Regions from separate parts of the Latilactobacillus curvatus JCM 1096 genome, predicted to be linked through region 2. Evidence: a T-box and tRNA genes for the amino acid it is inferred to sense, from the RefSeq annotation. Region 2 holds a T-box; the other holds one or more tRNA genes.
What was found. The T-box of region 2 lies ahead of leuS (leucine--tRNA ligase). A T-box ahead of a tRNA ligase gene usually reads a tRNA of that ligase, here a tRNA-Leu.
Positions count from the first base shown of each region.

Region 1: it has a tRNA-Leu gene. The T-box ahead of leuS (leucine--tRNA ligase) is inferred to sense a tRNA for this amino acid. The anticodon was not compared.

Region 1 covers NZ_CP026116.1:1,130,640-1,146,697, forward strand. Annotated here, with positions in the region: gene LCU_RS05925 (hypothetical protein) at 142-780, shown strand; gene LCU_RS05930 (ECF transporter S component) at 888-1,487, opposite strand; tRNA gene LCU_RS05935 (tRNA-Leu) at 1,610-1,694, opposite strand; gene LCU_RS05940 (GNAT family N-acetyltransferase) at 1,785-2,249, shown strand; gene LCU_RS05945 (SprT family protein) at 2,286-2,747, opposite strand; gene LCU_RS05950 (Tex family protein) at 2,740-4,917, opposite strand; gene LCU_RS05955 (hypothetical protein) at 4,984-5,418, opposite strand; gene LCU_RS05960 (cation-translocating P-type ATPase) at 5,862-8,525, opposite strand; gene nadE (ammonia-dependent NAD(+) synthetase) at 8,919-9,746, opposite strand; gene LCU_RS05970 (nicotinate phosphoribosyltransferase) at 9,778-11,241, opposite strand; gene LCU_RS05975 (glycosyltransferase family 32 protein) at 11,336-12,034, opposite strand; gene LCU_RS05980 (O-antigen ligase family protein) at 12,037-14,736, opposite strand; gene LCU_RS05985 (glycosyltransferase family 4 protein) at 14,759-15,844, opposite strand; gene LCU_RS05990 (WecB/TagA/CpsF family glycosyltransferase) at 15,850-16,058, opposite strand, start outside.
Region 2 covers NZ_CP026116.1:1,003,113-1,019,170, reverse strand. Annotated here, with positions in the region: gene LCU_RS05355 (competence protein CoiA) at 1-65, shown strand, start outside; gene LCU_RS05350 (DsbA family protein) at 68-703, opposite strand; gene LCU_RS05345 (CYTH domain-containing protein) at 817-1,398, opposite strand; gene yjbM (GTP diphosphokinase) at 1,552-2,226, shown strand; gene LCU_RS05335 (NAD kinase) at 2,223-3,029, shown strand; gene LCU_RS05330 (RluA family pseudouridine synthase) at 3,019-3,948, shown strand; gene LCU_RS05325 (undecaprenyl-diphosphate phosphatase) at 4,007-4,861, shown strand; gene LCU_RS05320 (copper homeostasis protein CutC) at 4,893-5,528, shown strand; gene mnmM (tRNA 5-(aminomethyl)-2-thiouridylate-methyltransferase MnmM) at 5,844-6,404, opposite strand; gene LCU_RS05310 (phosphatase PAP2 family protein) at 6,408-7,046, opposite strand; gene LCU_RS05305 (muramidase family protein) at 7,254-9,188, shown strand; T-box leader at 9,212-9,420, shown strand; gene leuS (leucine--tRNA ligase) at 9,525-11,948, shown strand; gene LCU_RS05295 (amino acid permease) at 12,440-13,792, shown strand; gene LCU_RS05290 (winged helix-turn-helix transcriptional regulator) at 13,809-14,207, opposite strand; partial or broken gene LCU_RS05285 (MFS transporter) at 14,358-15,147, shown strand; gene LCU_RS05280 (putative polysaccharide biosynthesis protein) at 15,533-16,058, shown strand, end outside.

The DNA.
Region 1 (16,058 bases), 130 kb from region 2:
GTTTTCTATCACGGACAATCAGCATCCGTGTTTTTAGACAAGTGTTATTTTATATGTTGAATCATGCCCCAAATGATTTGGCTTTTTGCTTTAATTACGTTAAGATAGCAGTATAACTTTTTCTCATTGGAGTACTTGCTTATGCTAAAACTATTGAAACGGCTATTACCAATTATCTTCATCGGGGTGAGCCTAGCCGCTTGCCAAAAACCGATGGATACTAAACATCAACTCCAAGCCGATATGCAAACCGTTGAAGATGCGACTAAGCAACAACGAACAGCTCTTTCAACCCTCGAAACAATCGGCGATCCAGTTCCTGATAACTATCTCACGATTCAAAAAAAATATCCCGACGAAAATCTATTAACGATTGAAGATACTAAGATTGCGACGACTGCGGCCAAGCGCGAAGCAGCCTTTCAAAGTCTTAAAGAACAACAAGCTGTGCTCAAACCGGTCATTAAACGCCTCACCAAACTGGTCAAGCAAGAAAACGATGAATTGCCGATTGAACAAGTCAAAGATTTAAATCAAAGTCTTAAGATTTCGACACTTGATTATACAACCTTGGCCACCTTCTACAACGCGGCCACTAAAGCATCTGATGAATTTTACAGCGACCATACAGATGCTGATGCAGACGAAGACAGTCTTAAATCACCAATCAATCGTTTAAATCAATATTACAGTTCAGTTTATCAACAAGCCGAAATTGCTAAGGTCAACATGAACACAGTTGCTGCGCATGCTAAGAAAGTGCAAAAACAACTGGAATAAACAAAAAAGGAGTTGGACAAAGTCACGTTTGTCCAACTCCTTTTTTCAATCTTTAATTATTCAACCCGTGGCGGACCACAATCGTCGGCTGTAGCTACCCGCACTTGTTATTGCGTCCGTTTAAACCGCATGAGTGGTGTTGCGACTAGTGGTGTCACCACAGCTGCTAAGGTTGCTTCCATTACAGCATTTAACGCAACAACGCCAAGCATCACGATGATTAAATGGGTCGGATCAGTATGATACATCCCTGCCGCTTGGTGTCCGTAAAGCACACGCGTTAAGCCAATCACTAAAATGGTATTGATTAAAGCCCCGAAAATCCCAGCTAAAGCCATTGCACCGGTTTTACGAATTTTAGTTTGATATAAGTGTTGGAACGTAAAGCCAGCAATCATCCCAGCCATCAACCGCGGTAAAATAGCGATAATTGGATTTTGAAAGATTAAAAGTGAAAGCGGATCGCCTGGAGAGGTATAGGCTCTAAATAATGAAATCAAACCCCAAATTAATCCTAGAATCGCCCCTTGGCGTGTGCCCAGGATCACGGCCCCAATAATGACCGTTAAATGAATTGTTGTTACGGCTGGTAGCCCAGGAATGATATTAATATAACCGACCATCGGAATAAAACTTTGAATGATTAAAAAAGCGGTTAAAATCGCCATAATACTAATCGTATAAGCTGCTGAATTTTTATGTGTCATCCTAACTGACTCCTAAACTGAATTTATTGCTCATTATAGCGATTTGTCACCCTAGTTTCAATCATTTACATCAAGGGACAAAAAAAGGTAATTCCAATTGGAATTACCTAACTGAATTATGATGCGGGTGAGAAGACTCGAACTTCCACCGGGAAAATTCCCGACAAGATCCTTAATCTTGCGCGTCTGCCATTCCGCCACACCCGCGTAACTTGCTTTATCACTTTAAGCCACGTACATTAGTATAAGAGAAACGATGATTGAAGTCAATTAAAATTTTACTTTGGAGACGATTACATGCCCATTATCCCCGCTAAACTAACCGATATTGCCAAATTAACCACCCTGTATCAACAATTAACGACTGAAATGCATGTGCTACAACCCACTAATTACCAAGCTGATTACACGCCTGAGTTCTTTGACTGGCAACAAATGATAACTGATCCACTACAAGCAGTCTTTGTTCATCAAAACCAAGATGCGCAAATCGATGCCTTTTGTCACGTTACAACAGCCCAAACAAGTCCCTCACCCTTGTTTATCGCACACCGCTTTGCTTATCTCACAACACTGTATGTTGCACCAGAGGCACGCCGCCACCACGTCGCTACACAACTGCTATCGTCCGCAAAGCAATGGCAACAAACACAAGCGCTCGATTATTTAGAACTAACCGTGTTAGGGAATAATCCGGCTGCGTTGGCCCTCTATCAGAAGCTGGGCTACACCACTCAGAATCAAACTTTACGCGCCAACTAAAAAAAGGCCACCCCTAAACATAGGGGTGGCCTTTTTTCATTGAATTTGTGTGGTTTGATAAATCAGTCGTCCATGACACCGCCGACAAACATAGCGAGCCGTATTCATTCGACGGCGACGTGGATAGACTTGTCCACAGTCTGAACATTTATAAATCACAATTTTGCTCGATTTAGCTGTCTTTTGTGCAGCTGGTGCATAGCGCGCACCCCCGACTTGTGCAAGTAATTGTTTAAACTCTGCGTCTCGATGACGGTAACCGCGATGCAACAGATGCAGGTGATAATGGCAAAGCTCATGCTTAATCACCCCTTCTAAGGTCTGTGTATCATGTTCGGTCAACATCTTTGGATTGATATCGATATGATGATCCTGTAAATGATAGCGCCCGCCGGTTGTTTTTAAACGCCGATTGAGATTTGCTTGATGCACAAACGGCCGATTAAAAAACTGCAACGATAACCGTTCAATCAATTCAGTTAAGGCTTGATCAGTCATTTGCCTTTGGCGCTTTCATTGTCAGTTGTACGCGTTCACGTTCTTGATCAACACTCATCACCCAAACCTGAACGACGTCGCCAACTGCCACTTCATCAGAAGGATGTTTAACAAAGTGGTTTGCCAGTTGAGAAATGTGCACTAAGCCATCGTGTTTCACACCAATATCGACAAAGGCCCCAAAATCAATCACGTTGCGGACTGTGCCTTCTAACGCCATATTCGGTTTCAAATCCGCCAAGGTTAAGACATCATGACGTAACAATGGCGCCGTCATCTGATCCCGTAAATCACGCCCTGGTTTTTGCAAACTACTTAAGATGTCGGTGATTGTTTCAATCCCGACCTCTAATTCAGCCGCTAGAGCCGGTACTTGCATTTGTGCAATCGCCGTCTTCAACGCATCGCTTCCTAAAGCAGCAACGGTTAACCCAAATGATTTCAAAATGGCTTTAGCCGTTGGATAACTTTCTGGATGAATATCAGTATTATCGAGTGGATTGTCCCCATTAATAATCCGCAAGAATCCGACCGATTGTTCATAAGCTTTAGGCCCTAAGCGTGGTACTTTCTTCAAAGCACTCCGCTTTTGATAAAGGCCGTTTTCATTGCGATATTGCACAATGTTTTGAGCAGTAGTTGCTGACAACCCTGAGATATGTTGTAGCAGCTGAGGGCTAGCCGTATTCAGGTTGACTCCCACACTATTCACGACATCCTCAATCACTGTATCGAGTTGCACAGTGAGCTCTTTTTGCGCCACATCGTGTTGATATTGTCCAACCCCCACTGCTTGTGGATCAATCTTGATCAATTCAGCTAACGGATCTTGCAAACGACGGGCAATACTAATCGCACTTCGTTCTTCAACGTGTAAATCTGGAAATTCTGCCCGTGCTGCATCACTCGCAGAATAAACAGAAGCCCCCGCTTCATTGACAATCACATAGAAAATTTCCCGGGAAATAGATTTCAAACACGTCGTTACGAATTCTTCTGATTCACGACTCGCAGTCCCATTACCGATTGCAATCATTTCAACTTGATATTTCTCGAGTAAAGCAGTGAATTCATCCGCCGCTTTTGATCGTTTGTCAGCTGAAGCTGGTTTGTGTGGGTAAATGACTAACTTATCCAAGAATTTTCCAGTACCATCGACAACGGCTAATTTACACCCAGTCCGATAAGCGGGATCAAAGCCTAATACAACTTTACCCTTCAATGGTGGTTGCAACAAGAGATGCTTCAAGTTATCACCAAAGACACTAATCGCTTGTTGATCAGCTTTTTCCTTTAATTGCTTGCGTAATTCACGCTCAATTGCCGGTCCAATAAACCGCTTATAGGCATCTTCAACCGCAGACTTGATGACCATTGCTGACGCTGAATCTTGTCCATACAACAGATCTTGGCTGATCCGACTGGCAATTACTTGATCGTCAATCATAATTTTAGCTTTCAAAATACCTTCGTTTTCACCACGATTAATCGCTAAATATTGATGTTCCGCTACCTTCGTTAAATCGGCAGTGAAATCATAATAGATTTGATAAACTTGCTTCTCATCGGCTGCTTCGTCTTTAACTTGACTGGCCAACTGACCATTTTGCCAAGTATATTGGCGCACCCAATTCCGATATTTTGCTGTTTCACTAATATTTTCCGCCAATATTTCATGAACACCAGCTAAAACAGCAGCTGTATCATTGATTTTTTGATCTGGATTGAGGTAAGCTTCAGCTTTTGCCAATAATGCTTGTTCGGTTAAGCTAGGTAACCCTGCGATAAACTGCGCAAAAGGTTCCAAGCCGGCTTCTTTAGCGATGGTTGCTTTGGTCCGTCGTTTTTGTTTATAGGGTAAGTACAGATCCTCTAAAGCTTGCAGTTGCGTTGCCGTTTCAATTTGTTGTTTGAGTTTTGGCGTTAATTTTTCTTGTTCAGCGATATTTTTCAAAATATCGGTTTTACGTTTTTCGAGCGTCGTTAAGTATTGAAATGTGCTTTCAATTTCACGAATTTGAACTTCATCGAGGCTTCCCGTTCGTTCTTTTCGATACCGCGCAACAAACGGTACGGTATTGCCTTCTTCTAAAAGACCTAACGTTGCTTTGATTTGTTGTGGTCGATACTGTGTTAATTGTTGAATCACAAGATTTTGAATATCAGGCATCTGATTGCACTCCTTTTGCTTCAATTAAAAAAACAGCCCCCGACTTGGGAACTGTCAACTTTCGCCCTAAGCGATTCTTGAAATATTTTGGATGTATTTAGAAATCCGTTCCGTTGCTTTGTCTTGATTCATTTCTGAAGCTGCAAAAGCTTGCATATCAACGGTTTCATCATCATGCATGCTTGTAATTAAATCTTCACAGCCTTGAATGAAATCAGCGTAAGCACCGATTAAACGTTGGTTGTTCCCCATCAAACGAGCGGGCGCAACAACTGTTTTGAATTGTGCTAAGAATTCGTGATATTGATCAACACCATCTCTGAAGATTTGTGCTGTCTTTTGATAGTCTTGTTCGCTCATTTCGGCTAACTTACCATCAGCAACGGCTGCTTTTAAAGGGGTGAAATACTTACTCATCCCTTCTTGTACTTTTTCAGTATTATCGATTAAATCGTTGACAGCTTGGCCGTATTTGGCAAGCTTTTGTTGCGTTTTATTCATGTCCATCCTCCTAGTTTCCTATGGTTTAGTATACTAATTTCCCAATCGGCTTGCAATTAAAATATTAAAGCGAAAAGGCATGCTTAGTTCATCAAAGGACATTTACCTCATTAAAAAAACGCTAGCGACAAAATCTCGTTTGTCACTAGCGTCGATTATTACCTATCTTCTCTTCAACATTCTACTCGTCCACGACTGACCAAACATTAACTTTGTCAATAAGTCGATACAAGCGAAAATAACTAAATAAAGTAAGAAACTCAACAACTAATTATTTTGAACGTGAGTAATCCGTTCCAGACCACCAAAGATGAAAAGTGATATCAGAAACTGTAAGAATATTTGCATACGTAATCCTCCCTACAAAACTCACTAACATAAAAGTTATTTAATCACCTTTATTATAGTTTAATTGACAAGCACTTTACAAGGTCGGCAACAAATTATTTAGCCATTCTCCGCTGGAAGAACTTCACAATTTCCACAATCACAATCAATGAGAATGAGGCTGCTAGGACAATTCCCCATTGGTGAATATCGAGATGTGACACGTGGAATAGGCCGTTTAAGCCAGGTACCATAATCGTTGCGGCTAACAGGAGGAATGAAGCTAAGACAGCCCAGTTGAAAGCTTTATTCTTGAAAAAACCAACTGTAAAGATTGATTGGTGCACTGACTTCACGTTAAACGCGTGGAAGAGTTGAATCATCCCTAACGTTGCATAGGCCATCGTTAACGCATCAGCATGTGCTAAGCCGCTCGCTTGATGCACTGGGTACGTAATCGCTAAGGCATACACACCAAGCGTAATCCCACCTTCTAAGAGACCTTGATAGATAATCGCTTGGAAGACACCGCCGGAGAAGAAGTTTGACTTGCGCCCACGTGGTTTTTGATTCATAATCCCCGGTTCAGTGGGCTCAACCCCCAACGCAATCGCTGGGAATGTATCCGTCACTAAGTTAATCCATAAGATGTGCACCGGTTGCAGAATTTGCCAGCCTAAAATCGTCATCATGAATAAGGTAAGGACTTCACCTAGGTTAGCTGACAATAAATATTGAATTGATTTTTGAATGTTGGCAAAGACTTTACGACCTTCTTTAACAGCCACGACAATCGTTGAGAAGTTATCATCGGCAAGCACCATATCACTGGCGCCTTTTGATACTTCTGTCCCGGTAATCCCCATCCCAATCCCGATATCTGCGGACTTCAAGGCTGGCGCATCATTGACACCATCCCCGGTCATCGCAACGACTTTACCATGTTTTTGCCAAGCTTTAACAATCCGCACCTTATGTTCTGGCGCAACTCGCGCATAAACTGCGTACTGACTGACTTTTTTAGCAAATGTCTCGTCATCCATTTGATCCAGTTCGGCACCTGTCACAACGGCCGCATCCGCATCTTGTTCAGGTGTAATAATCCCTAAACGAAGGGCGATGGCTTCTGCAGTATCCCGGTGATCACCGGTAATCATTAACGTCCGAATCCCTGCTGAATGCGCATCAGTTACAGCTTGTTTGGCTTCTGGTCGTTCTGGATCAATCATCCCGACTAAACCAGCAAAGATTAACTCATCTTCAATCGTCGGATCAATTGTTGCTGGTAAGCTATCTAACGGTTTATACGCTAATGCCAAGACACGTAACGCTTGTTTAGCTAAATCGTGGTTTGTTTTGAGTAAAAATTGCCGTTCATCTTCATCTAACGGTTGAACATCGCCATTGGCATCAATAAAATGACTCACGCGTTTGAGTAATTCATCCGGTGCACCCTTAGTGGTCATTAATAATTGACCATCTTTGGCTTGATGAATCGTTGTCATCAGCTTCCGTTCTGAATCAAACGGTACTTCACCCACGCGTGGTGCTGCTGCTAGGGCATCTTGGATCACGAAACCTTTATCACGCCCATAAGCAATTAAAGCCGTTTCCGTTGGATCACCAATTAACTGGCCATCCTCTGTGATTTTCGTATCGTTGGCAAGGTTCATAATGCTTAACGCTAAATCATCGCCTGCCAAGTCGGCTGATGCTTCTTGCAACTGATTATTGGTAAAAATCTTTTCTACCGTCATTTGATTCATCGTTAACGTCCCAGTTTTATCGGACGCAATAATGTCGGTACTCCCCAGTGTTTCCACAGCAGGTAACTTCCGTACCAACGCATTTCGTTTAACCATCTTCTGTGTCCCAAGGGCTAAAATAACCGTCACAATTGCCGGTAATCCTTCTGGAATTGCGGCAACCGCTAATGAGATTGAGGTTAATAACATGTTAATTGGTGATTGCGCGTGGCGTAAGTAGCCGACCACAAATACAACAGCCGCAATGATTAAAATCATAATCGTTAAACTCTTACCAAGTTGACTTAAATTCATTTGCAATGGTGTTGTGGTTTCACCAGCTTGATTTAACATCCCAGCAATTTTACCAACTTCAGTTTGCATCCCAGTGCCCGTCACAACCCCGACACCACGACCGTAAGTCACATTACTATTCATGAATGCCATGTTGGTCCGATCGCCAATCCCACTTTCAGGATCGGTTAACGTTGCAACAGTCTTATCAACCGGTACCGATTCACCCGTCAAAGCCGATTCCTCAATCTTCAAAGCCGCTGATTCTAACAAGCGTAAATCAGCTGGGACGATATCGCCCGCTTCTAATAGCACGATATCACCGACAACCAGTTCTTCACTCTTGATTTTAACAATCTGCCCGTTACGGCGTACATGTGCGTCCGGGGTTGCCATCTCTTTTAAAGCATCAATTGCTTGTTCCGCTTTGGCTTCTTGGAAAACACCAAAAACGGCATTCAAGATAACAACGGCGAGAATAATAATCGCATCTGGCCATTCATGTGCTAAAAAGCCGGCAATCATTGCCGCTACTAATAAGACGATAATCATGAAATCTTTGAACTGTTCTAAAAAACGAACGAACAAGCTTTTTCGTTTAGTCTCAGTCAACTGATTACGCCCGTATTTAGCGAGTCGTTCAGCAACTTGGTCTTGCGTTAGCCCATCAGTTGTTGTGGCTAAACTTTTTAAAGTCTCATCCGTTGATTGGGTAAAGAATGAACTTGGTTGATCTGTCATTGTCGTGCCTCCTATAGATAGATTTCGGGGTAAAAAAAGAGACCTATAGAGAATTCAAAGAATCCCCCATAAGTCTCACTAATTAAGATAACACCAGAATATTGCCTTGTTGGTGGCGTTATCGCAGACAAGCTGCCAGTTACTCCCTTATCGTTAACCTCATTATAAGGTATAGACAATCTAAAAGGCAAGTAAATAGTTATTTTAATAACTAAATTAGTTTACGAAACTAGGCTCGAAAGCTAACCACTGACAACGCACTCTGTTTTTTAAACGTGCTCTTTCAGGTATATTGTTGCAGTTAGCTACGTCTAGCAAACAATCGACTGCGTCGCTTATTTCACGAGCCTAGGCTAAGCCGCCACAATATAACCGCCTGAAACGCACTCGGTTTTATTGCCAGAACGTATCGTAGATTGTTATTGGTAAATGACGCTTGTGGGCCGTTTTCTTGTACCAGTTTTCAATCTTCGTTGCGGCTTCTTCACTGACCTGACGACCTTCTAAATAGTCGTCAATTTGATCGTACGTGACGCCCAATGCTAATTCATCTGGTAATGCTGGACGGTCTTCTTCAAGATCCGCCGTTGGTACTTTTTTATAGAGGTGTTTAGGCGCACCGAGTTCGGCTAACATGGCCTTGCCTTGACGCTTATTAAGTCTGAAGATTGGCACTAAATCTGCGCCGCCATCCCCAAACTTCGTATAAAAACCAGTGATGGATTCGGCTGAGTGATCCGTTCCTAAAACAGCGCCACTATTTTCACCAGCAATCCCATATTGGGCAATCATCCGCACGCGGGCTTTAATATTACCCTTATTAAAATCGCTAACGGTTACACCGGTTTCCGCAAGGGATTGGACCATTGCATCCACTGAGCCTTTAATGTTGACCCGTTTGACTTGATCAGCTGCCATAAATTCAATCGCCGCCATTGCATCCGATTCATCAGCTTGTTCGCCGTAAGGCAATCGCATTGCGATAAATTGATAACTTTCATCGCCAGTTTCAGCCCGCATTTCTTGCATGGCTTTTTCAGCAAGTGCGCCCACTAAAGTTGAATCTTGGCCGCCTGAAATGCCTAAGACATAGGTTTTTAAAAATGTATTTTTCTTTAGATAAGCCTTCATAAAATCAACCGAGCGGCGGATCTCTTTGGCGGGGTCAATCGTTGGTTGTGTTTTTAAGGCTGCAATAATTTCTGCTTGTAAAGCGTTCATTTGCCAGATACTCCTTCAAAAATAATCGATTCTAGTGCATTAAATTAACGTCTTCTCTGACTTTGCGAATTGAATTCATCTTATTATCCCAAGTCCGTTGTGATAAATCGACTGGATAATCTTGTGGATTCAAGTCCCGTTTGTATTCATCCCAGAGTGAATCAAGGTTTTCAGCACAGAACTTCTTAATCGCCGCTAATTCAGGCAACGTATAGACCCGTTTACCATTTTCAAAAATAGTCCGTAAAATTGGTCGGGCATTGAAGTCGGTCACGGTCTTATTGATGTACGTGTAATTAGGGTGGAACATGTAAATCGTATCTTGTTCAAGTGGATCTTCATCCCATAACGTGATGTAGTCCCCTTCTGATTTACCGTCAACTTGTTTGGTAATTCGCCAAACTTGCTTGCGGCCTGGTGTTGAGACTTTTTCAGCATTACTTGATAATTTAATCGTATCGACCATCTTGCCATCTGAATTTTCAATTGAAACGAGTTTATAAACCGCGCCCAAAGCTGGTTGGTCGTAAGCGGTAATTAACTTCGTCCCAACGCCCCAAACATCGATTTTAGCTTCTTGCATCTTCAAGTTTTGGATTGTCTTTTCATCTAAATCGTTAGAAGCGTAGATTTTAGCATCCGTGAAGCCCGCTTCATCCAATTGTTGGCGCACACGCTTAGAAATATAGGCCATATCGCCACTATCAATCCGCACGCCTTGGAAATTAATCCGGCTACCGAATTCGCGCGCAACCCGAATCGCACTCGGCACACCACTTTTCAAAGTATCATAAGTATCCACAAGGAAGACACAGTCCCGATGTGTTTCAGCATAGGCCCGGAACGATTCGTAATCGTTACGATAGGCTTGGACTAATGAATGCGCATGCGTCCCACTTGCTGGGATTCCAAAAATTTTAGAAGCTCGCACATTACTCGTCGCATCAAAACCACCAATATAAGCCGCCCGGGTGCCCCATAATGCCGCATCTAATTCTTGTGCCCGGCGCGTGCCAAATTCTAGCACTGGATCTTTGCCAACGACTGATTTAATCCGCGCAGCCTTAGTTGCAATTAAGGTTTGATAATTAACAATGTTTAATAGCGCCGTTTCGATTAACTGACATTGAGCTAATGGGCCTTCTACTTGAATAATCGGTTCATTACCAAAAACAAGCTCACCTTCAACGGCTGAACGAATCGTTAAATCAAAATCTAATTCTGCTAGATACGTCAAAAAATCCTCAGGATAGCCGACTTCATCCCGTAAATAAGCTAAATCACTCTCGGTAAAGCGGAGATTCTCAAGATAATTAACGATATGTTCTAAGCCAGCAAAAATAGCATACCCATTTTCAAAAGGTAGTTTTCTGAAATAGCATTCGAAAACCGCTGTCCGATTATGGAGTCCCTTTTTAAAATAAGTTAACATCATATTGAGCTGATACAAGTCTGTATGTAACAACAAACTATCATCAGGATATAATTTTTGCATGTCGCACTCCTAATTAGAGATATATTTGGTATAACTATATCATAAAATAAAACAAGCAATCAAAAAAAGACGGTTTTTACCGTCCTTTTTACTACTATCCAAATAACTTTTGATACAACTTAGCTTTTTTCTTAGAAGTTGTTCGTATTTTGAACCATTTATTTAACTTTCGTTTTAGTGGCTTTTGCCCTTCCATCCAAGTACCAGTAAAAACATGGATAGTTGATGAATCTCCCGATGGATTACATAAAATACCGGATGGGTAAACATGAATACCCTCATCTAATATTTGTTCCTTATTACCTAATTGACAATGATATTTGTCAATTAAAATATCGGAAACTGTTTTAGTATTTACGTTTTTCATTTGATTTTCTCTATCAAATGTAAATGATTCGCCTTCAAAAAAATCTAACATGTCTTTCACAAACGGATGCTTAGGTTCTGCACCAAATGCAGCTGTAAAAGGATATTGTGGATTTTCAAATCCTACAAACGCGCGATTATCCAAGAATTGATCTAAATTATCTAAAACAAGCACATCGGTATCTAAATAAATACCGCCTTCATGATAGATAACATATGCTCGAATATAATCACTCACATAAGCCCATTTTTTTTGTTCATATGCAACTTTGATATATTCATTCATGTTCATATCAAAATTTTCTTCATTCCACTCAATAATTTCATAATCCTTAAGATTTGATCGCCACGTTTTCATACATCGCTCAATATCCGCTGTTTTTTCGTGGCCGCCTACCCATACATAATGAATTTTTTTTGGAATCATAATTAATTTCTCACCTCTAAGTCAACATATGGTTTTATATTCAAGAATTGGATGATTACTTGCCATTTAACAAGATCCTCCTTTGAAACCTTAATCTTAGTAAATCCCTTTTGCATTTCTTCAAAAAGCTCACCATAAAACGGTTCTAAAGTACCATTAATCATTTTTTGGTTAAACTGGCGCATATCAGAGCCGTAATAAATTGGCAATTCTACCGGTATCTTCAAATCTACAGTACGATCTTGGTCCGCTTTATAAAATGCAATCAATGCTTTTAAGTAAGGCTGATTATTAAAATCAGGCACTCTTTTACTGATGGCGAATCCTACAATCTCACCAACCGCTTTTTTCGCCGTTTGCCCTTTAAAAGCAACTGGCCAATAAATTGATAGTAAGTTAAGCTTATTAAATATCCTGAAAATACGATACTGAAATTGATAATTAGGAATTTGATACCGACTCAACAGACTAACCAGTGTTCGTAACTCGCCATTCAATACATTTAAATTTCCTACTTCGGAGTTAATATAATTCCCATCATGAACACGATAATTTATGACACTAAAATTAGCATTCTCAAGATTTAATGAATTTATTAATTCATCCTGTAGATTGATCCAGTTAGGCGTATTCCAAGATAAATAATTACGATGAACTTGATTTTCAAAAACTGGCGTTCGCCAAAAAGCAAAATCTAAATATAAGTTACGGCCCAACCATAAGGTCTGTATTTTTAACTGCCTACTATTACCCAGATAATCTAGTGTGGACTGTTTCCTTATTTTTGTATGGTTACCATTATCAATACTAATATCTGCCAAAATCCCATCAATATCATCACTCTCCAAAATATGAATTGCACGCGATAATACTTTTCTATTACTAAAAATATCGTCGGAATGAATAATATAGACAATTGTTCCCGATAAGTATTTTACCCCTAATTTCAATGCGTTCAATTGATCGCTATTTGATTCGTAGAGATACCGCACCTTATGCTCTAAATTAAAGCAATTAATATAATCATTGACAACTTGTTTGGTATTATCAGTTGAACCATCATCAATAATTATTAATTCCCAGTTTGTGTAGGTTTGATTTCTAATTGATTCTAGTGACTCTAAAATTGTTTCTTGATCATTGTAGGTTGGCATCAATAAACTGATTTTTTCCTGTTCACTAAATGTTTGAGTCTTAACTCTTGCTAATAACTGGCCTTCAATAAAAGCTAAAATAAAAGTTGCTGTTAGAAAATCCATCACATTACCACTATACAATGACACACTTAGAATACCAAGAATGCCTAATAAAAATGACATATTTCTAAAAGTAAATTTTGTTCTAAAATATCTTAATATTGTATAAATTAAATAGATAACACCTAGAATGTAAGGCAATACTAATAATATAACGCCCAGTATCCCCATTGAATAGTATTGAGAAATAAAATCTCTTTCAACATTAAAGATATTATTCATTCGTGTATACGTAATTCCAAATAACTCATCTTTTGGATTGTCGTTCACTTCTTTGACACGATTAAGCATCGCAATTTCGATTTTCCGGAAACTAATCCGATCTTGAATAGGCCACTTCATAATCTCTTTCCAAAATCCAGGATCATCATAGTATGGGTACGAAACCTCAATAAATCTGGCATTAATCGAGTATTCGCTATAATGTTTTCTAATATACCGGATTAATGGTGTTTCATGCTTATTTATTTCTTTCTTTGAATCGCCTTTTTTACTTTTTTCCTCTAATTTCTTTTCACGTTTCTCTACCTCCGCTTTATCCCCATCACGTTCTTGTTGAATCTGTGCATCAAAGTTGGTTCTATTAATTGCTGGTGAGACGGGATAAATAATGCCACATAGCACAATAAATAGTAATAAAATACCTAGCACCGATTTTTTTAAAACAAGATCTTGCTTAATAAGTGTGAAGAATAAGTACATCCCTGTCATTAAAATAACCATCCCAATACAGCCTAACGTCGATACCTTTGTCCCTAACATAAACATCGCTAAGACTTGTACTAAACTTAAGATGAAATTCTTCACGTTTGTATGTTTAATTAAGTAATACAACATTACTGGTAGCAATAGAACCTCTACAGCTGCTGTTGAATTAGCAAAGTTAAAGAATCCTTTCGATGCTAACTGAAAATAACTACCATGTCTATTGTCAAAGAACCAATTAATGATGCTACCCGTAATTCGTTGATTTGTATATGAAGCTAAACTAATTTTGAATAAGTTGGTTACCACAATACTCCCTGATATTAAGGCAACTAACCATGAAATAATTGATTCCAATTGATTATCGGTGAATTTAACATTATAAGAAACAACTAGAATAATTAATGGTAGCACCATTCTAATCAGATAAAAAATTTCTCCTGTAATTGAATAACCAAAGTTGCCATCAACTAATGAATGAAATTGCATTGCATTTAAATGATGCCCAATGAAATACACTATCAGTAAACCCATATAAATTCCAAGAAAGAGTTTCATTTTTTTATTTTTATTAGACCATAAAAATAAAATGCTTATAATTCCTACTAAGATTATTCTAAGCATAGTCGCTGGTGAAAACTTTAGAATTGTCGATATTGGCGGTTGATACAAATAAAAAATATCTAAAAAAGGTTGGATAATAATAAACCAAAGAATAGTTGTTTTTAATTTTGAATACACAGTACTTCCTCCCATTATTGCATTATTTACTCAAGAAATATCGATAACCATCCATCGTTGTTTTACAAAGTCTATCTATTGAAAAATATTTTTTTGCATGTGTTTCTAACGCAAAGCCTGTCTTTTTCAAATCCCCAGATTGCCATTTACCATATGCTTCTTCTAGCGCTAAACTCATTGCCTTAACATTGTGGGTCGGTACTATCCAGCCATAAGAACTATTGGGAATTAATTGCCGCATATCACCAACATCAGTAGCGATAACTGGGATTGCAAAGTTTGCAGCTTCTAGCAAGACTAACGGAAAACTCTCACTAAAGGAACTAAGAACTGCCAAATCTGTTTTTAGATAGCGTAGGTTAATCTCATCTTGTGTTAGTAATCCAGTAAACAGAACCTGATTATCCAAACCTAATTTCTTAACATCGGCCTGCAATTCTGATTTTAATTCGCCGTCACCAATAATTGTTAAGTGCGCACTGGTCATATTAGCGGCCTGAAAAGCTTCAAGTAATACCGCATGTCCCTTAATGGGATGCAAGCGACCAACAATTACGATTTCAAAGTTTTTATGTTCTTGTAGTTGAGGTGCCTTTTTGCTGAACGCAATACCGTTATAAATGACCTTAATTTTACTATCTGGAAGGCCTAATGCCAATAAAATCTCTTTAAAGTTATTAGTGACCGCAAAAATACCATCGGACTTCTTCAAACTTTTAACGTTTAGATTAGTAAAAATTCGGCCCAGCATTCCCCTATTCATAAAATCTAACCTTGGATCACTATGCACGGTTATTATCCATCTTGCTTTAATTTTACGCTTGATCAAACTAATGAACAGATTGGCGCGAGCACCATGTGTATGCACTAAATCAAAATTTCCATCATTAATATATTTCGCTAGTACCTTCAATAAGCTAAAATCATACCGACTATTTTTACCAAGAATCTTAACTTTAATGCCTTTGTCCTTCGCAGCTTTAGCAACCGGTCCGTCTGCAAACGTCAATAATTCAACATCATCTTCAGGTAAGTGACTTAACAGTCCAATAATATGGCTTAATCCACCACCGTTTTCCAATCCGGCATTAATATGTAGTACTTTCACAAGTCTTACCTCTTTCCAACTCTTTTAACTTCTTGGATAAATTTTGGTAATACCAACATTCGCTTAAATCTTGTTGGTTCTTTTAAAAGTCTATAAAACCATTCTAAATGTAAATCTTGCATCCATACTGGTGCACGTTTCGTTATCCCTGAAAATACGTCAAAACTCCCACCAATACCCATTAAATAGCCTTTATTTAACTTATGCTTTAAAT
Region 2 (16,058 bases):
GGGGGCAAATAGCTTTGAAACAAGCATTAAAAAAGAACCGGGGGTCGGTTGACCACCGGTTCTAAGATTAAGAAATAACATGCAAAGCAACCCGTGAGAGGGTGCTTTTTTGTTTTTGAAGTGCTTGGAAAGTCTGTTCAGGTGTTGTTTCAGCACAACAGGCTTGTTTCAAGAGTTCATAGGAATCGCAATTTTCAATCAATAAGCCTGATTCGCTTTCACCTTTTGAATAGTTGAAGACTACTGCTGAAGGGGTCATCTGAATGTTCATCTCACAAGATAATTGTTGATCTGAATCAAATGCCTGTTTAGTAAGTGGACTGTGCCAATCTTCAAGTAACATTTCGGTATCAAGTCCTACGCGTTTAGCAATTGTAAGGACTAATTCGTTGTTAAGTTCCATATCTGGTTCACGGAATGCTTGTTGCAGTTGCATTAAAAATGATTGGCTCTTCTTGCCCCCCTGGAACGTTGCTGCCTTATAAGCGAGTACTGCTTCATAAATGGTGCTGAAAACGTGATTACGTAAGTTTAAATCATGACTATTTTGTTGCTGAAACTGCATGTAATGCTCGACGTTTTTTAAGTTTAAGACTGGAATAAACTTAAAATGAATATTTGCATCGGTTTCGCCGATAATCTTTAAAAGTGCCTCTTCGGAACGTAAACAAAGTTGCCCGATTGGGTTGATAAATAAAAACACTTCTAACAAGTTGGTTCCTCCAAACTTTCTATATTGTATATACTGCTCGACGCGCTTGTACTGTCTACTCTAACAAAATTTTAAAATTATGCAATAAGTTAGCTTGACAGAGTTTAAGCTTGATGGATAAGGGCGCGCATAATTTTATTGGGTGGTATTTGTTCACTTAATTGATAGCGGGTGACAAATGATTTAAACCAAGTTGCCCCTTCTTGGACGTTGGTGACTTCAATTTCGACTTCATAATCCTGGGTTTCGTCAGGGTATTGGGTAACATCAAGCGTTAACAGGCCAGCAACTAAAGACGCGGTCTGGCGGTGCGTTGTTGCCTGTCCCCAGATGAACAATTCTTTGATAATCACGGCTTGTGCTGCAAAATAGACAGCGATCTGACCAGACGATAATACGGTTTGGTGCTCAATTAAGTGAGTAGCCTGCTCAAGTGTTAGGCGATCAGTGATTTCAATCAGACTATGAGCATTTTCTACGGTTGGCACCTTTAGCGTCTGTTCGGCATAGGTGTCAAAGAGTCGAATACGCAACCCCCAGTGACGTTTAGCCAATCCCTGGTTAGGCAGTTCGAAGTAATAATTAGTTTGCACAAACGGCGCTGCAAATGGATAGTCCGCTTTTAGTTGCGAAAATTGCGCCGCCGTTAGCATCGTCTTAAATTCGCGTTCAATCGTTTGTGACATCGGTTGAGCTCCTTTTTAAAAAAGCAATGTTATTATCCTAGCACAAAAAAGCAGACTTGTAATGAAATTTGTATTTCAGACGATTATTATTTATTCAATTCTAATCTATGTTAAAATAGTGCTGTATGTGACAGAGTGAATGAGGGGTTTATAATGGTCGAAAATTGGAAGAAGTTTTTAATGCCTTATGAACAGGCCGTTAGCGAATTAAAAATTAAATTACGTGGGATGCGCAAGCAATACCAACAAAATAATGAACATGCACCCATCGAATTTGTAACTGGGCGCGTTAAACCAATCGATAGTATCAAAGAAAAGATGCAACGCCGCTACATTACAGAAGATTTACTCGAACAAGATATGCAAGATATCGCTGGTTTGCGGATTATGTGTCAGTTTGTGGAAGATATCCATGAAATTGTGGGCCTTTTGCACCAACGGACTGATATGAAAATTGTTGAAGAACGGGATTACGTTTCAAATGTTAAACCAAGTGGTTACCGGTCATATCATATTGTAATTGAATATCCAGTCCAACTAATCAGTGGTGAAAAATTGATTTTGGCCGAGATTCAGATTCGAACAATGTCGATGAACTTTTGGGCAACCATTGAACATTCATTAAATTATAAATATCAAGGGGAATTTCCTGAAACGCTGAAGGCGCGGCTTAAAAGAGCGGCCGAAGCATCCTTTATGTTAGATAAAGAAATGTCTGAAATTCGTGAAGAAATTCAAGAAGCACAACAACTCTTCTCATATGGAAAATGGCAAAACGCACTTGAAAAGGCAACTGAAAATGATTCTGAAGGAGAGACGCCAGATTGAAAGTAACGGTATTTAGCAATGACGGTAGTTCTTCCGTTCAAGTTGCCAATCGCTTAACGCAAAAATTGATCAATACGGGGTTTGTCATTGATGATCAAACGCCCGATGTGGTCATTTCAGTTGGTGGAGATGGGACGCTTTTATCTGCCTTTCATCGGTACGCCCACGATTTAGCGCACATCCGGTTTATTGGCGTGCACACGGGACATTTAGGGTTTTACACTGACTGGCGCGATTTTGAAGTCGATGATCTAGTCGTCGCCTTGCAAGAAGATCTCGGGCAGAGTATTAGCTATCCGTTATTAGAAGTTAAAATCGAATATGCGGATACGCACGAAATCAGTCGCAGTTTGGCGCTCAATGAAGTGACGTTACGTCGGTATGCAGCGACTTTGCGGACGGACGTTTACATTAAAGAGAATTTTTTTGAAAGTTTTAGGGGCGATGGGCTCTGTATTTCCACACCAACTGGGTCGACAGCTTATAGTAAGTCGATTGGTGGCGCGGTTTTACATCCACGCTTAGACGCGATGCAGATGACCGAAATTGCGTCGATTAATAATCGCGTATATCGAACACTATCGGCACCAATCGTGTTACCATCGGATGAATGGTTGCTCCTGAAGCCTTCTAAGACAAGTGATTACGTTGTGACAATTGATCAATTCACATTTAAGGATCGACCAATTGCCTCGATGCAATTTAAAATTGCAAAGGAAAGAATACAGTTTGCACGTTATCGACACACCCATTTCTGGAACCGTGTCGAAGATGCATTTATTGGGTCAAAACATGAAATTTGAATGGCAATATCAAGATGCAGAAGGCTGTGTGTTGCGGAATTTTTTACGGCGGCATAAGCTTTCTCGCAGTCAGTTAACTAAAATTAAATTTGCAGGTGGCACAATCCTCGTCAACGGCCAGGAGGCACATACCAATGCCCAACTGGTTCAAAACGATGTGGTGACTGTTTACCTCGCACCGGAAGTGGCCGTCGAACACGTCATCCCAGTTAAAGGGGACTTGAAAGTGGTTTTTGAAGACGACCATTTTTTAGTGGTCGATAAACCGGCGTTTGTGGCGTCGTTACCGGCACCGAACCATCCGCACAACACAATGGCCAATTTCGTCAAACAATACTTGATTGACCAAAATGCTGAGAGCCAGGCAGTGCACGTAGTAACGCGCCTCGATCGCGATACAAGTGGTTTGATGATGTTCACCAAGCACGGCTTCGCGCATAGTTTGTTGGATAAGCAACTCCAATCTAAAGAATTGCAAAAAACATATGTTGCGATTGCCAGTGGTGATATGCGGTTAGATTATCCGCAACATGCGTGGATTGATCGGCCAATCAAACGGTCGGATGATTTTTACATGCGGCGGGTCGTTGGGGTTGGTGGCAAACGCTCATTAACGGAATATTGGCAAGAAGCCCATGGCACCGATGCCACGTTAGTTAAGTTGAAGTTACTAACAGGTCGGACACATCAGATTCGGGTTCATTTTGCATCACTGGGGCATCCCTTAATTGGTGATAATTTATACGGTGTGGCCGATGATTTATTACCGCGTCAAGCATTGCACTGTCGCGAGTTAACGTTCTATCATCCATTTGAAGAACGGTATGTCACGGTTCAAAGCGAACTACCAGCCGATTTTCAAGCAGTGATGGATCAACGTCATTTGGCTTTTCCTGCGGGCGAATTGAATAAAATTTGATTAAGCTTTCAATTTGAGTCGCAATCTAACTTTAGAATGAGTATACTAATAAACGATTATGGATTACGGAGGGATTAGTATTGTGTTAACTTTAAATATGATTAAGACAATCATTTTAGGGATTGTCGAAGGTTTTACAGAATGGCTACCAATTAGTTCAACCGGCCATTTAGTGTTGGTCGGTAGTGTTTTGAAACTTGATGAATCAAAAGCATTCATCGATATGTTTAATTATGTGATTCAATTTGGAGCGATTATGGCGGTTGTGATTCTATACTTCCATAAATTGAATCCTTTCTCACCACGTAAGAACCAGCTCGAACAAAAACAAACGTGGACGTTATGGTTTAAGGTAATTGTGGCGGTGATTCCATCAGTCATTATTGGATTCCCATTGAATGACTGGATGGATGAACATCTGATGAAAAACTGGATTGTGGCCAGCATGTTGATTTTATACGGGGTTTTGTTCATCGTCATCGAAAATCGCAACAAGCATACCACACCGAAATTTGCTGATTTAAATACGTTACCTTGGTTGACGGCCTTTTGGATTGGCTGTTTCCAAGCCTTATCAATTATTCCTGGGACATCCCGTTCAGGCGCTACGATTTTAGGGGCAATTATTTTAGGGACATCACGGTTTGTGGGTGCGGAATTCTCGTTCTTCATGGCGATTCCAACGATGGTCGGCGTGGCAATCTTGAAGATTGGTAAATTCTTGTACCAAGGCAATACGTTTACGGGCGATCAATCAATCATTTTATTAGTCGGGATGTTGGTTTCATTCATCGTTTCAATTATTTCAATCAAATTCTTGATGGATTACATCAAGAAACATGATTTCAAGGTCTTCGGTTGGTACCGGATTATCTTGGGCCTACTTGTCTTAGGTGCAATGCTATTTGCATAAAGGATTAAATTAAAATTTGGAGGGTTCATCCATGTTAATCAAAGAAGTTTGTGTTGAAAATTTCACTAAAATTCCGGCAGCAATCCGCAATGGTGCTAAACGAATTGAGTTGAACGACAACTTGGCTGTCGGAGGCACAACGGTTAGCCGGGGTGTGATGGCTGAATCAGTGCGTTATGCGCATGAACACGATGTACCAGTGATGGTCATGATTCGTCCGCGTGGCGGCAACTTTGTTTATAACGATCAAGAATTAAAAATTATGGAAGCTGATATCTTTTCAGCGCAAGAATTAGGCGCTGACGGCATCGTCCTTGGTTGCCTAACACCTGACAATCAAATCGACGAAGAAGCGATGGAAATGTTGATTGGTGCTGCCAATGGGATGCAAGTTGTTTTCCATATGGCTTTCGATGAAATTGCGGCTGATCAACAAGCTGCAGCAATGGAATGGCTGATTGATCATGATGTTAAACGGATTTTAACGCATGGGGGGCCGTTAGACGCGCCCATCGACGAAGCCCGTTTAAAAACGTTAATCCAAGCTGCTGATGGGCGGATTGTGATTTTACCTGGCGGTGGCATTACAGCCGACAATGTCGACGCGTTAACAGAACGTTTACAAATTTCCGAAGCACACGGTACAAAAGTGGTCGGGACATTATAAGATAGTAAAAGGCCCAGTCATCAATGATGACTGGGCCTTTTTTTAATGTTTGAATAGGAGATAATCGACTGACGACGCACTCTAAACGTGCTCTGTAAGGCATCCGCCTCCGGTTAACCCTGAGCCGCAAACGATTGCTTTCAGCAATCATTCGCCAGTCTAGGCTAATCCTCAAGAGATACCCGACTGGGATCACACTCTAAACGTGCTTTGTAAGTCATCCGCTTCCGGTTAACCCTGAGCCGCAAACGATTACGTTGTAATCATTCACGACGCTGTGTTAATCCTCAGCGGATATTCGCCTTACGACGCACTCTAAATTTTTTCTATCGCTAGGACTTGTCCTTGGTCGACGTTGATTGCCTTGTAGTGGGTTACTTGGTAATTGGTTGGTTCTAGGCGACTTAAGTCGGCGATTAGATAGTCGATTTCTTCTTGAGTTTCATTGAACCGAGGATCAACAACGAATACCAGTAAGCCACCGCGATTAAGCCGTGAGAGAATTTGATGATAGGCAGAGATTGTCGTGTTAGGCAATGTCACGTGTTCAAAAGAATCAGGACTGAGTGCGCCTAAGCTAAAAATGGCGGCTTGCACTTTTAACTCGGGTGGTAAGGCAGTGATAATCCGCTCGTGTCCTTGATTAAGCAAAGTAACCTGGTTTGCTTGGTTTGCTTTTGTAAGACGATCCGCGCAGGTTTCGATGGCTTCTTTTTGAATTTCGAAACCGTAAACCTGACCAAAATCAGCAACGCGTTCTGCTAAAAATAAGGTATCATCGCCATGCCCCACGGTGGCATCAATTACGACATCGCCGGGCCGAATTGCCTGGTCTAATAGAAAATGTGCAAATTTAGTGGGATGATCAAGTATCATGTGTTAGGACTCCTTCAGATGCAATAATTTAAAATGAATAAAACAGTACCATGAACCGCCGAGACACGCCGTTGCTAATAAAAAGCCAGCTAAGACATCACTCGGATAATGAACAAGTACGTAAATCCGACTAAGGCCGATGCATAGTGCCAATATTAAACAGGTGCCAATCGCTATTTTTCGCCAAACGCGTTGACGAATTAAGTAGTAAACTAGGATGCTTAAAGTTCCGAAAAAAAGAAGCGCCCCCGAAGCATGACCGCTAGGGAAGCTGTAGCCGCCTGCGTAGACAAGATGGTGAAATGGGGGCCGTGGTCGTTGGACGCTCATCTTAATAAAGTGGTTAAGCGTTGAAAAAAGGACCATGTTAATGACTAAAAAGCTAGCTGCTGACCACTGTTTAAAGCCCAGCAAACCAAGCGTTACAATGGTGGTCAAAGTCATTATACTATAGGGATTGCCGATCGACGTAATCGCAATGCTTACAGTATCCATCAATGGGGAGGAAAGCGACCGGATGCCAGTTCTGATAAGGGTATCAAAATGTATAACCCAAGTGGCATGGTGCACAACGCTGATTAAAATGATTAGAAAACTGATTGTGCCAAGAATGAATAAACTAGCCGAAAATCGTTTGGTCATTTTTAAGAAATCCTTTCAAAATAAGCTGTAATTAAAGACAAAGAAGATTATTAAATGATACAATAATTATTAAGCATAAGACAACTAATAAAAGTAGTTGCGTGATAGGATTGTTTTCCCCATTTATTAATATTATAATAAAGTTCAGGTGAAGCTCAAGTTAATTGTGCCACAGACAATAATAATGGAAATTCGGAGGCGTTAGAATTGAAAGAGACTAGAAAACAGCGAATTGCAGCTCAAAAGGTAAGCTTACATAAGCAGAAGCGGGAAATTAGAATTAAGAAAGTTCGTAATGTGACGACTTTTGCAGGGGCAACCGTCTTGATGGGTTCAGCAATTGCACCTAGTTTTTCGAATCGGGCCAAAGCAGCCACTGAAGATGTGTTAAATAGTGCAAACAATGATGACCAAGCTACAACAGCTAATACAGCAAGTAGTGCAACATCATCAACAACTAGTTCAAGCACAACGACAACTGAATCCCAATCAACACAACAACCTGTTGTAAAACCTCAATTGACTGAAAATGAAGCGACAAAGGTGGCTACGCCACAACCGGCACCATCTCAAGCGCAACCAATTTCTGGAGTGCAAAGTACGAGTGCCAATATCGCAACCGCTGGCGTTGTTATGGCAGCAGCTAATTCAAGCGCACAAAATTTCATCAATTCAATTGCTAGTTCAGCTCAACAATTAGCGGGTGATAACGATTTGTACGCCTCTGTTATGATTGCCCAAGCATCATTAGAATCAGGATTTGGGAGCAGTGGTTTAGGTTCTGCCCCTAATTATAACTTGTTTGGGGTAAAAGGGACTTACAATGGTAGTTCTGTTTATATGTGGACTTGGGAAGATGATGGTCATGGGAACATGTATCAGATCCAAGCTGCATTTAGAAAATATCCTTCATACTACCAATCGTTACAAGATTATGTGCATGTGCTACGGAATACTTCATTTGGTGCAACGCCTTATTATCAAGGGGCATTTAAGAGCCATACAAGTAGCTATCAACAAGCCACACAATACTTACAAGGACGTTATGCAACAGCAACCAATTATGCGTCAAGTTTGAACCGTTTGATTCAACAATACAATTTAACGCAATATGACACGCCAGGGACCAATACTGGTAACAATAATGGGGGAACAACGACTCCAACCACGCCAACGACTCCAACGACACCTGAAAATGGGACAAAATACACCGTTAGAGCCGGCGATTCTGTTTGGGGGATTGCTAATCGGTATGGTATTTCAATGAATGACTTGATTAGCTGGAATAACATCAAGAACAATATGATTCACCCAGGCCAAGTCTTGATTGTTTCAAGTAGTGCAGCTGGCAACAACAATGGTGGGACGACAAACCCAACAGACCCTACAACACCAACGAATCCAACAACACCAGCTAATGGTGATAAGTATACCGTTAAAGCCGGCGACTCTGTTTGGGCGATTGCCAACAAATATGGGATTTCAATGAACGATTTAATTAGTTGGAATAACATCAAGAATAATATGATTCACCCTGGCGATGTTCTAACAGTTTCAAAAACCGCAACTGGCAATACAAATAACAATAATTCAAACAGCAATAACGGTAATCAGACTTCAAACAAGACGTATACGGTTAAATCAGGGGATTCTGTCTGGGCAATTTCAAACCGTTACGGCATCTCAATGGCTGACTTGGTTAAATGGAATAATATCCGGAACAACTTTATCTATCCTGGTCAAAAATTAGTGGTTAGCCAAGGTGCAACAACTGGTAATTCAAACAACAATAATACAAATAGTACAAATCCAGGGCAAACTTCTGGGAAGACTTATACGGTTAAGGCCGGTGATTCTGTCTGGGGAATTGCTAACCGTAACGGTATTTCGATGGCGCAATTAATCAAGGCTAATAATATTAAGAATAACTTTATCTACCCAGGTCAAGTCTTAAAATTAACGGCTGGCGCTACAACGCCAACGACGCCCAATACGAATTCTGGGAAGACTTATACGGTTAAATCAGGCGATAGTCTTTGGTCAATCGCACAAAAAAATAATACCAGTATCGCACAATTAAAATCAGCGAACAATTTACATTCTGATTTAATCTTAGTCGGTCAAGTCTTGAAATTGAAGTAAGAGTTTGGTATGCTAAGAACAATTATTTAACGTTGAGAAGGATTAGTAGTTATCGTTAAGCGTTTAGAGAGCGTGTGGTTAGTGTGAACACGTCGTTTAACATAACGAACTCACCTTTGAGTTTTCTATTGAACTGATAGTAGATAGAAACGTCTGCCGCGTTAAGGCCAGAGAGTTGTCCAATATAGATTGGACAGAACTTAGGTGGCATCGCGGTCAATTCGTCCTATGGTATTTATACCATAGGACTTTTTTATTGGCGTTAAGTGAATTAAAAAAGAGTGTGTCAAAAGTGTCCATGCTTTTGAAAGCACGTTAAAAAAAGGAGTGTTTGATATGACTTACGATCATCGCGCAGTTGAACAAAAGTGGCAAGCTTACTGGCAATCACACAAATCGTTCAAAACAACAGAAGATAAAAATAAGAAAAATTTCTATGCATTAGATATGTTCCCATATCCGTCAGGTCAAGGCTTACACGTTGGCCATCCTGAAGGTTATACGGCAACTGATATCTTGGCCCGGATGAAACGGATGCAAGGCTTCAACGTGTTGCACCCAATGGGTTGGGATGCATTCGGCTTACCTGCTGAACAATATGCGTTGGATACTGGGAATAATCCTGCTGATTTCACGCAAACCAATATTAATACGTTCAAACGCCAAATCAATTCATTAGGCTTCTCATACGATTGGGATCGTGAAGTGAATACAACGGATCCTGATTTCTACAAATGGACCCAATGGATTTTTGAAAAAATGTACGAAAAGGGCTTAGCTTATGAAGCTGAAGTGGCTGTTAACTGGAGCCCTGATTTAGGGACCGTTGTCGCAAACGAAGAAGTCATTGACGGCAAAACAGAACGCGGTGGCTATCCTGTTTACCGGAAACCAATGCGTCAATGGATGTTGAAGATTACGGCTTATGCTGATCGTTTAATCGACGACTTAGACCTAGTTGATTGGCCTGAAAGTGTCAAGGATATGCAACGCAACTGGATTGGCCGCTCAAAAGGCGCTGAAGTATCATTTGCTGTTGAAAACCACGACGCTCAGATTGATGTCTTCACCACGCGTGCCGACACAATGTTTGGTGTCAGCTATATCGTGATGGCCCCAGAACATAAATTAGTGGCCGATATCACAACGCCTGAACAAAAAGCAGCTGTTGATGCTTATTTAAAAGAAATCGAACACAAGAGTGATCTTGAACGGACTGATTTGGCGAAAGATAAAACAGGGGCCTTTACAGGTGCTTACGCCATTAATCCAGTCAATGGCGAACGGTTACCAATCTGGATTTCAGATTACGTTCTAGCCTCATACGGGACTGGTGCTGTGATGGCTGTCCCTGCACATGACCCTCGTGATTGGGAATTTGCGAAGAAATTTGGTTTACCATTGAAACCAGTTGTGGCTGGTGGTAATCCTGAAGAAGCTGTTCACACAGAACCTGGTGTGATGATTAATTCAGATTTCCTTGATGGTTTAGACAAACAAGCAGCAATCGACAAGATGATTGATTGGTTAGTAGCGCATAATGCTGGTCATGAACAAGTGAGCTACAAGTTGCGTGACTGGTTATTCTCACGTCAACGCTACTGGGGTGAACCGATTCCAATTATTCATTGGGAAGATGGCACAACATCAGTGGTGCCAGAAGCTCAATTACCACTTGAATTACCATTAACAAGTGATATCAAGCCTTCAGGGACTGGTGAAAGTCCACTTGCGAACTTAGCGGACTGGTTAAACGTAACCGACGAAAATGGGCGCAAAGGCCGTCGTGAAACGAATACAATGCCACAATGGGCTGGTAGCTCATGGTATTACCTTCGTTATATCGATCCTAAGAACCCTGATAAATTGGCTGACTTTGATAAGTTGAAAGACTGGTTACCAGTTGATATGTACATCGGTGGTGCGGAACATGCTGTGCTTCATTTATTATATGTTCGTTTCTGGCACAAGTTCTTGTATGATATCGGGGTCGTGCCAACGAAGGAACCATTCCAACACCTATATAACCAAGGTATGATTTTAGGCGATAACCACGAAAAAATGTCGAAATCAAAAGGGAACGTTGTTAACCCTGATGATGTTGTCGATCGCTTTGGCGCTGATACATTACGTTTATACGAAATGTTCATGGGCCCATTAGATGCTTCCATTTCATGGAGTGAAAAGGGCTTAGCCGGCGCGCGTAAATTCTTGGACCGGGTATGGCGTCTATACACAGAAGAAGATACCGACGAAAACGACCAACTTTCAAGCAAGATTGTCGCTGAAAATGATGAACAATTGAAGAAGAGTTACAACGAAACTGTTAAGAAAGTGACAGAAGACTTCGAAAGCATGCACTTTAACGTGGCCATTTCACAATTGATGGTCTTCATCAATGATGCTTATAAAGTTGACACACTACCACGTGAATACGCTGAAGGCTTCGTGAAGTTATTAGCGCCAATTGCACCACACATGATGGAAGAATTATGGGCAATGCTTGGCCATGATGACTCAATCAGTTACGTGGACTGGCCAACATTTGACCCAGCAGCATTGGTCGCTAACGAAGTAGAAGTGATCTTCCAAGTTAACGGTAAGTTAAAGGCCAAAGTAACAGTAGCTAAAGACACACCGAAGGAAGAATTAGAAGCGATGGCTAAGGCAAATGAAAAAGTAGCTGAATTCATTGCTGACAAGACGGTGCGCAAAGTGATTGCCATTCCAAATAAATTGGTCAATATCGTCGCCAATTAGAGTGCGTTTCAAAAAGAGTGGGTTCAAGCTCGGTCAACTTTTGAGCATTATCAGAGGGAAGCGAATAAGCGACGTAGTCGATTGTTTGATTCACTGGGATAAGCGCAGAAAGTTAGCTTGAAAAGCACGTTTCAGACAAGAGTGCGTTTGGTTGCGGTTAGCAACTGAGCATTAATAAAAAATTTCAAATAATCCAGGTTTTAGGATTATTTGAAATTTTAGATTAAGCGGAAGTTGTTGCAACCAAAAAGCATGTTTCAAAAAAGCAGTTACTGTTTCTCGCAGTAACTGCTTTTTCTTATTTAAAATTAATATTTAGGGGCCTAATTATCCTTCAATTAATATAAGGGTTATTCTAAAGCGCTTTTAAGATGATAAAAAGATGAGAGCGACTATTGCTTTTGGGTGTTTTTTATTATACGATGATAAGTAAATTTAGATTCTGGGGTTAACCAATAATGATGATGCTAAAATAGAGGGGTTTGAGGACTATGAAACGAAATTTAACTGCCCGTCAGATGCAGATGATTGCACTTGGCGGGACAATTGGGGTTGGGCTTTTTATGGGGGCCAACACGACAATTAAATGGACGGGGCCGTCTGTGCTGATTGCGTATGGGATTGCTGGTTTATTGCTGTATCTCATTATGCGTGCACTTGGAGAAATGCTGTATGTTGATCCAGATACGGGGTCCTTTGCCAAGTTTGCAACGGAATATATGCATCCAATTTTTGGTTACTTAACAGCTTGGAGCAATGTCTTCCAATTCGTTGTCGTGGGGATGAGTGAAATGATTGCCATCGGCGGTTACTTAGAATTCTGGTGGCCGAACTTGCCGGGCTGGGTACCGGGACTGGTCGCGATTACGTTCTTATGTGCGGCCAACTTAATTTCAGTCAGCATGTTTGGTGAATTGGAATTCTGGTTTGCGTTGATTAAAGTCGTCACGATTATTCTGATGATCGTGGCAGGCCTTGGACTCATTGTTTTTGGGATTGGAAACCATATGCATCCAGTCGGCATTAGTAATTTGTGGACGCACGGCTTCTTTACGGGTGGCTTTAAAGGCTTCATCTTCGCCTTGGCAATTGTCTTGGCATCATATCAAGGGATTGAATTGATTGGGATTACGGCTGGCGAGGCTGAAAATCCACAATCAACATTGGTTAAAGCAATTCAATCCACTGTTGCGCGGATTTTGATTTTCTATATTGGGGCGATTTTCGTAATCTTGAGCATTTATCCTTGGAATGAATTGAGTCAGGTCGGTTCACCGTTTGTGCAAACCTTTGCTAAAATTGGGATTACCGCTGCAGCATCAATCATTAACTTTGTAGTGATTACAGCAGCCTTATCGGGTGCTAACTCAGGGATTTACAGTGCCAGTCGAATGACGTTCACATTAGCCAATAATGGGCAGTTACCAAAACGATTCTTGAAATTAAACCGCCACGGTGTCCCATTTTATGCGGTCGGGGCGATTTCATTAGGGATTTTAATCGGGGTGATTTTAAACGCCATTTTACCACTTGTTTATCCAAAAGCTGGCAATGTCTTCGTGCTCGTTTATAGTTCAAGTGTCTTACCAGGGATGGTGCCATGGTTCGTCATTTTGATCAGCCAAATTGCCTTTAGAAAACAACACGCTGACAAGATGGCACAACATCCATTTAAGATGCCTTGGTCACCTTATTCGAACTACATTACATTGGCGATGCTAGCCATCACCTTAATCTTCATGTTCATTAATCCGGAAACGCGGATTTCAATCATTGTTGGTTTAATTTTCTTAATGATCATGGTGGTTATTTATTTCGTGAAATTTGGTCGGCAAAAATCATGACAAGCAAAAAGGCAGCCTAGTTGGCTGTCTTTTTTTTATTCGATTCGATTGGATTGATTTGATCGCGATGTAAAACAGTGATTGATTCACCCGCTGTTTGGCGGCGATCAATGTTATCTTCGCCCCATAAACAGAGGAGATTTAAGATTTTATTGAGTGACTGACCGTATTCAGAGAGGCTGTATTCAACGCGGGGCGGAATTTCTTGATAAATTTTACGATTGATGATGCCATCGTTTTCGAGTTCACGTAACTGTGCGGTGAGTACCTTTTGCGAAATCTTAGGGATGCGTTGTAAGAGCTCGCTTGATCGCCGTGGTTGGTTGCGCAAATGACAAAGAATAACGGGTTTCCATTTACCGCCGATAATTTCCATCGTAGCTTCAACGCCAATGTTATATGTTTTCTCATTCATTTCTAATTTTGATTCACCTTTTCATTGTGATAAGACTCAATTATTACTTTTCAGTAACCTACTGACTAAAAAGTGCGTGATTGTGAAAATCACGCTCCTATTGAATAATATAGTACATCAGTAAAAAAAGTCTAATAGGAGTGTGGCAGTATGAGTAGTAAACAACGGGCGAACCTCACATTACTAGCATTGGCAATCAGTGCTTTTGCGATTGGTTCGACAGAATTCATCAGTGTCGGCTTAATGCCATTGATGATTAAGGATTTTGGGATTACGATGAGTCAAGCAGGACTAACCGTATCGATGTATGCTTTGGGAATTACGATTGGGGCACCGATTTTGGCGATTTTAACAAGTCGTTGGCCACGGAAAAATTTATTGTTGGGGATTATGGTTGTCTTTATCATTGGTAACTTGACGGTCGCTTTTGCGCCAGTCTTCGCCTGTAACGCCGATTTTAGAATCAAAAATGGGTTGGTCACCAAGGGCCGTTGTGATCATCTTAATTATTTATGGTCTGATGGTGGCTTTTGGAAATACGTTGGGTGGCAAATGGTCAAATCACCAACCGTTGATGGCGCTATTGAAAATGTTTGTTGGCTTGTTAGTGACCTTGTTGCTATTCATGTTAACGTTAAATGCCCATTGGTTCGGTTTAATTAACGTTTTATTGATGGGCTTTTTCGCCTTCATGAACGTTCCAGGGCTCCAATTATACATTGTGCAGTTGGCTGAAAAAATCACGCCAAATGATATTCCATTGGCTTCGGCTTTGAATATCTCAGCCTTTAATATCGGGATTACGATAGGCTCATTAGTTGGCGGGCAAGCATCGGCAGCTTGGGGCTTAGACAGTACACCAATCTTTGGCGGTATCATGGTTTTTGTCAGCATTCTGTTGACGTGGTATTTGATTCAACAAAGTAAACAAGCTAAATAATGAGATGGCAGAGAGCTCCGCGAAGGCGGGGCTCTTTTTTTGAAACGTGCTATTGGCGCTAGATTTCTGCGCCTAACTACAAAACGGGAATCATGGCCGAGTACGCCATAATTCCCGTTTTTAGGTTAGTGCTCAAAATCTGGGCAAGCGCTAATAGCACTCTTATTGAAACGTGCTTCTGATGACAACAACTTCCGCTTAATCTAAAATTCCCAATAATCTTAAAACCTGGATTATTGGGAATTTTGTATTAATGCTCAGTTGCTAACCGTCATCAGAAGCACTCTTTTTCATAAAGTTTTGTTAAAGGAATTGCAAGGCTTGGGGCAATCCTCTAAAATGGTAGGAAGATGCTTTTTGACGTTTAATAAGGGAGTTATGGGAAATGACCAATTCACCTGAAACAAAGGCGACGGATAGATCTTCACAAAGTAAGATGTTACGGGGCTCCGCTTGGATGACCGCTGGGAGTATTTTCTCGCGAATTCTGGGCGCCGTCTATGTAATTCCGTGGCCAATCTGGTTTGGCGCGAATTTCTTACAAGCCAACACATTATTTGCAAAAGGATACCAAATTTATAGTGTCTTTTTAGTGATCTCGACGGCTGGGATTCCAGGGGCGCTATCGAAACAAATTGCACGCTATAACGAAATGAATGAGTATGGCATTGGTCAGCGTCTTTTCAGAAAGTCGCTGATTTTAATGTTGGCAATGGGTGTTTTATCAGCGCTCGCACTCTTTGCGTTAGCGCCCGTTCTAGCAGCGGGTGATCCGCGGATGGTACCGGTCTTCCGGTCATTAAGCTGGCCGCTATTGATTATTCCATTGCTCAGTATTATGCGGGGCTTTTTCCAAGGCTATGCCGAAATGGCGCCGTCTGCGATTTCGCAATTTATTGAACAAGCAGCCC